DNA from 3 places in the Thalassolituus oleivorans MIL-1 genome. Region 3 is predicted to be linked to each of the others. Evidence: predicted binding sites of a transcription regulator. Region 3 holds the regulator's gene; each other region holds the start of a gene.
The links. The regulator FNR, encoded in region 3, switches genes on or off when oxygen is low (the NO sensors DNR and NnrR bind a similar motif). The targets are predictions, from matches to a motif close to TTGATNTANATCAA.
Positions count from the first base shown of each region.

Region 1 (3,278 bases), 1.5 Mb from region 3:
ACCGGTAAATTCCCACAAGCCTCATTTAAAAGCACTGGCTTTAAAACAACCGGCGAAGGCACTGGTATCATTACCGGCGACTTCACCCTGCATGGCGTCACCAAAAGCATTAGCTTTCCGGTCACTCGCATCGGCGAAGGTAGTGATCCATGGGGCGGATATCGTGCCGGCTTTGAAGGCTCAACCACGCTGACTCTAAAAGACTATGGTATCGACTATAATTTAGGCCCAGCATCAACTCAGGTTGAAATTGATCTGTATATCGAAGGTGTTCGTCAGTAAGACAGCATTGTAGGCACAAAAAAGCCGGCTTAGTGCCGGCTTTTTTGTGCCCTTATAATTGCGTCACAAGGTTGTCAGCGTCGCGGTGTACAGAACCTGCCCCGGCAGGCCGGTGACAGAACCACCCGGTTGCTCCAAGCTAATTGCTAACGCGGCAATCTGTAGATTATCGAAAGCATCGTGACGCGGCACATCGAGCACCCCAGATTCAGGAACAACACCCAATGAGATAGGCGCACGTCCGTCTGCCGCCACTATCCATAACTCATAGTCATGATCGGCACTTTGCTCAACCGCTGCAGTCGCTTGCACATGCAGCACATCATCACTTAATTCCAGCAACCATAACGGCTGCTGTTGAGCATTTTGGATAATCGCAATCTGCTGTGCTAAAGGTACGGCACCCTGCTTGCCAGGCATCACCAAAAGCACCGCGAGCACTAGCATAGCAGCCGTTGATAACGCCGCTAACCAACCCCAGTTGGTATTTGCTGCGGCTTCTTCTGCCGCATGCTCAATAGCATCTTCCGTATCATTTGCTGCTTCAGGCAAATGCCCAAGGCGTAATTGTATTTTACGCAGCAATTGTGGTGACGGAACGGCATCTAATAACCTCTCGGTCATTGGTGCTAAGGTGCGCTCCCAGTAATAAACGCGTTCACGAATTTCAGCGTGCTCTCGCATCAAGCGTTGAAAGCGTGATCTCGCAGCGCCATGTAACGTACCCAGCACATACTCTGCCGCTAGCGCATCCTTCCGTTCTTCAGTCAGGTAGTTCATGATTCCAGACACCTCTTTAGGCGCTGCAAACCTCGACGAATCCAGCTTTTAACCGAACCCAGCGGCGATCCCAGCTGCTCAGTAATCTCACTATGCGTTAGTCCGCGGAAATAGGCCAAGTGAATGGCGTGCTGCTCTCCCTCGTCCAACGTCTGCATACAGGCACCCAACTGCGGTGCATCTTCCTTTAACACTAAATCATCCAATAAATTGGTTTGCTCAGTCTCTGGTAACGACTCGTCACCCTCAAATTCATCCTGCTTATCTTCCCGTAACTTGCGGCTACGCAGCATGTCTAAGCAGCGATATCTGACGATACTGCTCATCCAAGTAAGTACCGAGCCACGCTCTTGGTGATATTCACCAGCGTTGTACCAAATGCGCACATAAGCTTCTTGTACGGCCTCTTCTGCCCTATCAGGCTGACGCAGTAAGTTAAGTGCTACCGCGTACAAACGCCTGTTAGTACGCTCATATAATTTGGCAAAAGCGTCTTCTCGCCCTTGCGCCGTCTCAGTTAAGAGTCGCAATTCAATTTCTAAATCCATGGATGGTGCTCTACCTTTGGTAGGTTTCCGTTACGGGAATACGCGTTTTTTCTACCGGTAATAGATATACGATAGACTGCACTTTTCGGATGCACAAAATATAAGACTAGTTCCACGCAGTGATTCAGATCAAGGTGATAGTTAAGCCCTCAGCTATGCTGAGAGAAGCAATAAAAAGGAGAGAGTATGAATACTGAAGCAATCCGCGACCGTTTAGTGGCACGCCAAAAAGTGTTGCTTGAACGTGCGAATAAGGTCGAGCGCGATGCTAGCCACCGAGATGCCCCCTTGTCCGCAGATTTTGCTGAGCAAGCTACCGAGCGTGAAAATGACGATGTGTTGTTGGCGCTAGGTGATGAGTGGCACCACGAACTACAAGATATTGATCATGCACTCGATAAACTAGAAAACGGTACCTACGGTGAATGCGATACCTGTGGAGAAAGCATCAACCCTGCGCGACTAGAAGCGATTCCAACCGCGCATCAATGCATGATGTGTGCAGATTAGGCGATATTCACGACCACTTCACTCGAGGTCGAATTAGCAATAAAACAATGTTCATGCGCCTTATCGTGCATAGCACGGATAGCCTCAGTGTCCGGAATTTTATCGCCGCTAAACGTAGCTTTGGGATTTAGCGTAATACGACTAACCCAAAATTTACCGTCATCGCGTTGGCTTAATTCAGCCTCTGCAGTGTCGCTATAGCTCTCTACCTTTAAACGTTTTTTAGCAGCCAAAGCTAGAAATGTTTGCATATGACAACTGGCCATCGCCGCCGCCAACATTTGCTCTGGATCGGCACCGTATTCGTTACCTGCGCCACCAGCAGCAATGCTGACATCGGATTGAAATTGAATACTGTGGCGACGTTCAAAGCCTTCGTGCGAGAACTCGCCCTGCGCTTGCCATTCGATTTTAATTACGTGATCAGCCATCAGATTATTCCTGTAAGGTTTTTCGCAAAGTAAAGGCTCCACGAAGATCGCCGACATTGAAGCCAACGGCCTGATCGGCAGGATACAGTTCGTGTATTTTGCTAGCCACTGAGGCTGCCACATTAGAGCCGTGACAAGTGACACACATTTCCGCAGTAGGGATAGCTTTCATATAACGAAATTCGCCGTCAATAACCGTACTGGCTTCAACCATCATAGGGTTTTCACCCGCCTGAATTCGATCATTGAATTCGTTTAGCGTCTGCTTTTCCCAGGCATCGGGAGCATTATCACTATTGCGTATTTTTAATGAGGTACGGCCAACACGCCAATCACCTTGACTTAAACTTCCGGCAATGTCTGGCGCATTCAAATTACATACGGTAATTGCCGCTTCAGGACCATCGTTTTGCAGGCTCGTTTTCAAAACGGCCATTAACGACTGCCCTAGCATTTTACTTTGAGAACGAGCCTCTAATGTTAACGATTCAATATCTCCGGCATGCAGGGATACACCGAAAAAACATAAGTACATAATCACTAACTTGCGCACATGGAACCTCATAGACAAATGCTACTGATAAACACTAGGGTCAACTTCAATTTTATGAACAGTACCTGTCCATCCATCAAAACCGCCAACCAGCATACGTACGTTATCGAATCCCATCTGTTTGAGCGTATGTGCCGCCAAAGCGCTACGACCGCCATTTTTGCAGTACAACAA
Region 1 is NC_020888.1:3,584,264-3,587,541, forward strand. It holds gene TOL_RS16445 (YceI family protein) at 1-282, shown strand, start outside; gene TOL_RS16450 (anti-sigma factor) at 346-1,062, opposite strand; gene TOL_RS16455 (RNA polymerase sigma factor) at 1,059-1,610, opposite strand; gene TOL_RS16460 (TraR/DksA family transcriptional regulator) at 1,797-2,120, shown strand; gene TOL_RS16465 (OsmC family protein) at 2,117-2,551, opposite strand; gene TOL_RS16470 (Tll0287-like domain-containing protein) at 2,556-3,104, opposite strand; gene TOL_RS16475 (rhodanese-like domain-containing protein) at 3,126-3,278, opposite strand, start outside.
Region 1: the regulator FNR is predicted to act here: its motif matches at 1,730-1,743, upstream of TOL_RS16460 (TraR/DksA family transcriptional regulator).

Region 2 (3,278 bases), 940 kb from region 3:
GCGCCACGTACGTTGAGAAAAGCGTGGAATGCATTTCAACCAGACTTGGTTTATATCGCAACCGAAGGGCCACTCGGCAATTCGGCATTAAGTCTCGCCAGAAAATGGGATCTTCCCGTACTCAGTGCCTTTCATACCAATTTTCACCGATACAGCAGTTATTATGGTTTAAGTTGGATTCGCAATGCGACCTTGGCTTGGCTGCGACGCTTTCACAATCGTACGTTAATGACTTTAGTTCCTACTACAGAAGTGCAGACAATGTTAAAACAGCAGTATTTTAATAACGTCGAATTACTCCCACATGGAGTTGATTGCCAACATTTCCATCCGGAGTATCGCAATCCAGCATTGCGCCATTCTTGGGGGGTAACGGCAGGTGAACGCGTGCTTTTGTATGTCGGTCGCATCGCTGCGGAAAAAAATATTCCGCTCGCAATAAAAGCATGGCAGCAGGCGCGTCAGCAGTTTCCCGATATTCGCTTAGTCATGGTCGGTGATGGTCCTATGCGTCAGGAGATGCAACTTAAACATCCTGAAGTCATTTTTGCAGGTGTAAAAACGGGAACAGAGCTAGCGGAATATTACGCGTCTGCTGATCTCTTTGTATTTCCAAGCATGACCGAAACCTTTGGCTTAGTGACTCTAGAAGCGATGGCTAGTGCATTACCGGTTGTTGCTTATAATATGGCGGCAGCGGCTACCCATGTTCGCCAAGGAATTGATGGATTTTTAGCCGAAGAAAATGACGAGGCTGGATTTATTCAAGCGTTGGGTGATGCTTTGGCTATGGATTTAACCTTAGCGGGAATTGATGCTCGGGCCCAGGCCGAAGATGCAAGCTGGCAGGCTGTTGCTGAACGTTTTTCCGGACTTGCGGAAGTGGTCATTCGGGGTAAATCTGAATATCCTCAGGTAGAACTTCAGTCTGTGGTATGAGGCTTGCACAGCCACCAATAGAATTTCTTTTTGGAGGCTGCTTGTGGAATTTAATCGCCATAGTATTGCGTTGTTACGGCAAATTAAGCGCCTTGCCAAAGATGAGCAAGGTTGCGACATTCACTTCGATTCCGTCTCTCTTGAGCATGATTTACGCGAATTAGTGCGAAGTGGCGTCAGTATTGAGCTTTTACGCTTAGTTGAGGACTTTTTACCGACCCAAGAGCCGCCGGAACATATACCATCGGTGCGTGTTTATCGAGGTAGTCAGCGTTTGCTTGATGATGTTGAGCGCACGCAGAAATCTCAGCGTATTTATCGCGGTCAGGTCGTCAGTGCCTGACCTGCCTACATACTTGGCATCTGATGCTGTCGATGTCCTGTATTGGCGCATAGTCTTCACTATTTACTAACTACGAGCTTAGGTTTGTATTGTTGTAAAAATTGATTTGCATCAATTGAGCTACCTGTCGTCCTTCTTCGTTCAGGCGGCCTTTGATATAGATCAATAGAAGCATAGTCGGACTTGCTAAAGTATGAACATAAAGACGACCAACGTCGTTGAAGTTCAGAGTGAGGTGATGACTATGTTTATGGATGAAGTCGTATTTGCTGGGTTGGCAATTGTTGGTTTAACGTGTCTATTTTTTGTTGGCTTTTACATGGCCATCAAGAAAGATATTTCGAAGCATGGTACCGGCGAGTAATCGTCTGTAACTAAAGCTAAGAGCAGTATCTTTAAAGATCTTATATTTGGGCCAGTCGTTCTGACGTTGGCCCTTTTTCATTTGCACTCTGTCTTTAAAGTTGATGGCGAGCCAACAGCAGTGGGCTTCGGATATTCGCCGTCTTTAACGCATCCAATACCTTGTTTAAATCTTCACCTTCAGTAACTGGACCAATACGTACGCGATGCACCAAACGATTACCGCTTTCTCTTGAGGTAACGGTCACGGGCCAGCGTTTATCGACTAGATTCTCTAATTCTTGACGTTGCTTTTCAGCCGCCTTGGCATCGCTTAACGCGCTAACTTGTATCCAGCGCACGCTGCCATTGAGTGGCGCTTGCACGACTTCAATACGCACCTTTGCCGTGCCTTGTTTGTGCATACCGAGTTTAACGGCGGCGGCATAAGATAAGTCGATAATACGATCCTCATGAAAAGGACCACGGTCGTTCACGCGCACAACAACTGATTTACCATTATCTTCGCGGGTTACTTTTACATAACAGGGAAGCGGTAAAGTTTTATGGGCGGCAGAAAACTTATAGACATCGAAAATCTCGCCATTTGAGGTTCGATGTCCATGGAATTTCATGCCATACCACGAAGCGATACCGCTATGCTGGTAATTGGTGGCATCCGCCATCACGCTGTATTCTTTACCACGCACTTTGTATTTGGCTGGGTTACCCATAGTACTGCGTGGCTCGGCAACCGGTATTGGTTCTGGTAGTGCTTCAATATCAGTAATCGGTTGAGGGGTAAAATCATCCTTATGCTGATAGCGCGAAGTCGCACAACCGCTTAAGTAACTCACCGCACACAAGAGTATGAGCAGTCGTATCACTTAAAGTTCTCACTTAATTGATAAACGGCCATGGCGTACATGCGGCTGTGGTTGTAACGCGTAATAACGTAAAAGTTGAATTCACCAAGCCAGTATTCTGGACCTTCTTTTCCAAGTAGATGTACTAAAGTTGCTGGTTTGTCATCAGCGATTTTAATCGACGGGGTGACGCCTAATGCCCTGATATCGCCGACGGTCATTTCTGGTTTGCGCGTAGCATTCACAATGGGTTCGTAAGCCGCACCGGTAACGGTCACTCGTTGTGTTACGGGTTCGCCACTGATCCAACCATGACGACTAAAATAGTTAGCTACGCTGAATATAGCGTCGGCAGGGTTTGCCCATAAGTCGCGCTTACCGTCATTGTCGCCATCGACGGCATATTCTAAATAGCTAGTGGGAATGAACTGCCCGTAACCCATGGCGCCAGCGTAGGATCCTTTGATTGCCTCAGGATCGAGCTTTTCTTTTTCCGACAGTGCAAAGAAGGCTTTAAGTTCGCGCCAAAAAAGAGGGCGGTCAGGATAGTCGAAGGCAAGTGTCGATAGCGAATCGAGTACTCGATAAGTACCTTGTCTTGTACCGTAAAATGTTTCAACACCGATAATTGCAGTGATGATTTCTTTCGGAACGCCGTATTCTTTTTCTGCTTTTTCTAACAATGCTTTATGGGTTTCCATAAATACCTTGCCAGATTCAATACGTTTTTTGGTTAAGAAAATATCTTGATATTTATCCCACTCTAAAACTTTTTCTGCTGGACGCTG
Region 2 is NC_020888.1:3,071,660-3,074,937, reverse strand. It holds gene TOL_RS14065 (glycosyltransferase family 4 protein) at 1-939, shown strand, start outside; gene TOL_RS14060 (hypothetical protein) at 983-1,282, shown strand; gene ccoM (cytochrome c oxidase subunit CcoM) at 1,476-1,646, shown strand; gene TOL_RS14055 (septal ring lytic transglycosylase RlpA family protein) at 1,741-2,481, opposite strand; gene mltB (lytic murein transglycosylase B) at 2,508-3,278, opposite strand, start outside.
Region 2: the regulator FNR is predicted to act here: its motif matches at 1,435-1,448, upstream of ccoM (cytochrome c oxidase subunit CcoM).

Region 3 (3,278 bases):
GGCAGATGAACAGCAACCGTTAGCTTGGTTTTTATTGAACGATTCAGTACGTCGCAGTGCCGAACCCGTCATTAAGGCACTTAAAGATCGCGGTATTCAGGTATCGCTACTAACCGGCGACCCAAGCCCTGCTGCTCTAACCATTGCCGCAAGCCTTGGTATCGACGATGTACGCTCTGGGGTTAGTCCCGCAGAGAAGTTAAAAACGGTCAGACATTGGCAGCAACAAGGTGAACGCGTCATGATGGTTGGAGATGGCATCAATGATGTCCCTGTTCTTGCCGGTGCTGATGTATCGTTGGCGGTCAATGAAGCATCCGACCTCGCCAAAACCAATGCCGATATGTTACTCACCAACGGTCGACTCGAAGCGCTTATTTCATCACTTGATGTTGCTCGGCGTACGCGCCATATTATTCGTCAAAACATTGGCTGGGCATTACTGTACAATCTGATTGCATTGCCGTTGGCCGCTGCTGGATTAATTCCACCTTGGGCCGCTGCCATTGGTATGTCGTTTAGCTCACTCTTGGTTGTATTTAACGCCCTGCGTTTAATTCGCAATCGCCCACTATCCCTTAACGAGGCTTGATCGTGGATATTATTTACGTCTTGGTTCCCCTTTCTATTGCCTTAATCGGTATTGCTGTATTCGTATTTTTTTGGGCGGTAAAAGGCGGGCAATTCGATGATCTAGAGTCGCCAGCACACAAGATTCTATTTGATGATGACGAGCACTTAATTCAGCGCAAAGATAAGCAAGATGATTCTAACGCTGACTCTAATGAAGACCCTGATAAGCAATGACAGAACCGCTGTCATTTATTACTGCAATCCTACTGGGATTATTTGGCGCCAGTCATTGCCTTGTCATGTGCGGGGGTATTGCCGCCGCTGCCGGAAATACGGATCGCGAGCATAGAATCCGCGCTGCTATTTTGTTCAATGCAGGGCGCATTACCAGTTATACCTTAGCAGGGGCTCTCGTCGGTGCACTCGGGTTGTGGCTGCAATCGCAACATCAATGGTTAATGCTCGGTCTGCGGACGATTGCAGGTGCAATGTTAATTTTAATGGGATTGTATGTTGCTAAGTGGGCATCTTGGCTGACCCAAGTAGAGCGCTTAGGGCAAGGCCTTTGGGGTCTTATTCGTCCACTTGCGCAGAAGCAGCTAGGACGCCCAACCATGCGCAGCCAGTTATTACTCGGCGCGTTATGGGGATGGTTACCTTGCGGACTCATTTACAGCACTCTGAGCTGGGTTGCTGCCAATGGACAACCTCTCGATGGAGCTCTGGCTATGTTTGCTTTTGGGCTAGGCACATTACCGGCTATATTTTCAGCAAGTCTTGCTGCGGCAACACTGATGCAAATGCTTAATCGTGCTATCGTACGGAAAATCTCGGGCGCACTACTGATGCTCTACGGGCTATGGACCTTAGTATCAGTTTGGCTCCCTATTGCGAATAGTTAGTATAAATCACAAGTAATATCGGCGATATTCGCTCCAGTGCAAATTGATTAACGGGAATTCGATCATGAAGACGCCATCAACCTCTCCTACTTCCAGCACACCATTACGTGGTACTCAACCACATTGCCAAACGTGTTCTCTTAATGCTCTGTGCTTGCCGCTATCGCTTAAAGATACGGATATGGAACGTCTGGACGATATTATTCGTCGTGGTCGCCCGATTCAAAAAGGCCAATTATTATTCCAGCAAGGCGAAACCTTCCAATCGGTATTTGCTGTTCGTACAGGTGCCCTAAAAACCTACACACTGGCGAGTAACGGCGAAGAGCAAATTACTGGCTTTCATCTTGCCAGCGAACTGATTGGACTTTCAGGTTATGAGGCTGACTGCTATCCGTTGACGGCAAAAGCATTAGAAACCACGACGGTTTGTGAAATTCCTTTACCGCAGCTTGATACATTGGCTGATGAACTACCCGACTTACGTAAACAGTTGATGCGCACCATGGGTACTGAAATTCGCCACGATCAAAATATGATGCTGTTATTGAGTAAGAAAAACGCCGAAGAACGCGTTGCTTCTTTCTTACTCGATATTTCACAACGTTATCAGCGCCGTGGCTTTTCCGCTTCCCATTTCCGTTTGCCGATGTCTCGCGTTGATATCAGTAACTACTTAGGCTTAGCCGTAGAAACGATTAGTCGCGTATTTACTCGCTTCCAAAATAACGAACTGATCGAAACCCAAGGCAAAGAAATTATATTGCGCGACATGGATGCGCTTTACGAAATGGCGGGGCTAGTATCATCGACGCATTGTGAGAAGCACGACGAGTAACAAAAAGCCGGTTTTTTAACCGGCTTTTTGTTATCGCACGCTCATCCATTCGTCATGTTCAAGCGTAACTAACCCGTTAGCAATTGCCGAATACGGCAACTGTAGCGTATGGCAGGATCAAAAATGCCTCCCGTTCAGAAGTAGGCATGAGCTTTGCGTTATCTTTGCTAAGAATGTGAGTTTAATCGCAAATATGTCCAAAAAATGACGTTATTCGCACAAGGCAAAGCAGATTAATTGAATTTGTCCTACATACTGTATAAACAGCACCACACGTTTAACGGTGCGTACTTAGGAGCCCCCTAATGGGAATAGCTGCAGAAGACTTTAAACGCTGTATTATTCAGCCAACATTACAACGTTTAGGCGTTCAAAGTGCTGGTGCGGAGGCGTTATTACTTGCCACAGCCGCCGTTGAATCTGAACTCGGCTCCTTTTTAAAAGCCGAGGGGCAGCGTACCTCTGGGGTCTACCAGATGCATGGTTTAACTCATCGCCATATTTGGGATGACTACCTAGGACATCAGCCTGAGCTAGCGAGTAAAGTGCGTGGCCTAGCCAGTCAGCATGATTTTCTTACTCATCCACATGCCGAACTCACCACTAATCTAAGTTACGCTACTGCCATTGCACTTTTAGCGTATCTACGTCACCCCGAATTTGTACTTCCAGATAATCCGACGCCTGAATTGCTTGCGGAGCTATGGAAGCAATACTATCACCCCCGCGACGATCTGAGCATCGCCGATTTTATAGCAAGGTACAAAGAGCTAATTCGCCCGATGAAAGTGGCTGCCGCTTAATCTTGTCTGTGCAGCCGTCTAGCCAGTAACAACTGTGCTTAAGCTGTCTTCTAGCCTGCTTAGGGTTCCTCTCATGCCGTCATTTTGATATAAAGCGCACGCCAATCAGTGGGGTGAGCCAATGATCGAATCCGTCGATGACCGCAAAGAAAAACTAGAATT
Region 3 is NC_020888.1:2,129,850-2,133,127, forward strand. It holds gene TOL_RS09660 (heavy metal translocating P-type ATPase) at 1-592, shown strand, start outside; gene ccoS (cbb3-type cytochrome oxidase assembly protein CcoS) at 595-807, shown strand; gene TOL_RS09670 (sulfite exporter TauE/SafE family protein) at 804-1,475, shown strand; gene fnr (fumarate/nitrate reduction transcriptional regulator Fnr) at 1,540-2,313, shown strand; gene TOL_RS09680 (hypothetical protein) at 2,619-3,116, shown strand; gene ttcA (tRNA 2-thiocytidine(32) synthetase TtcA) at 3,238-3,278, shown strand, end outside.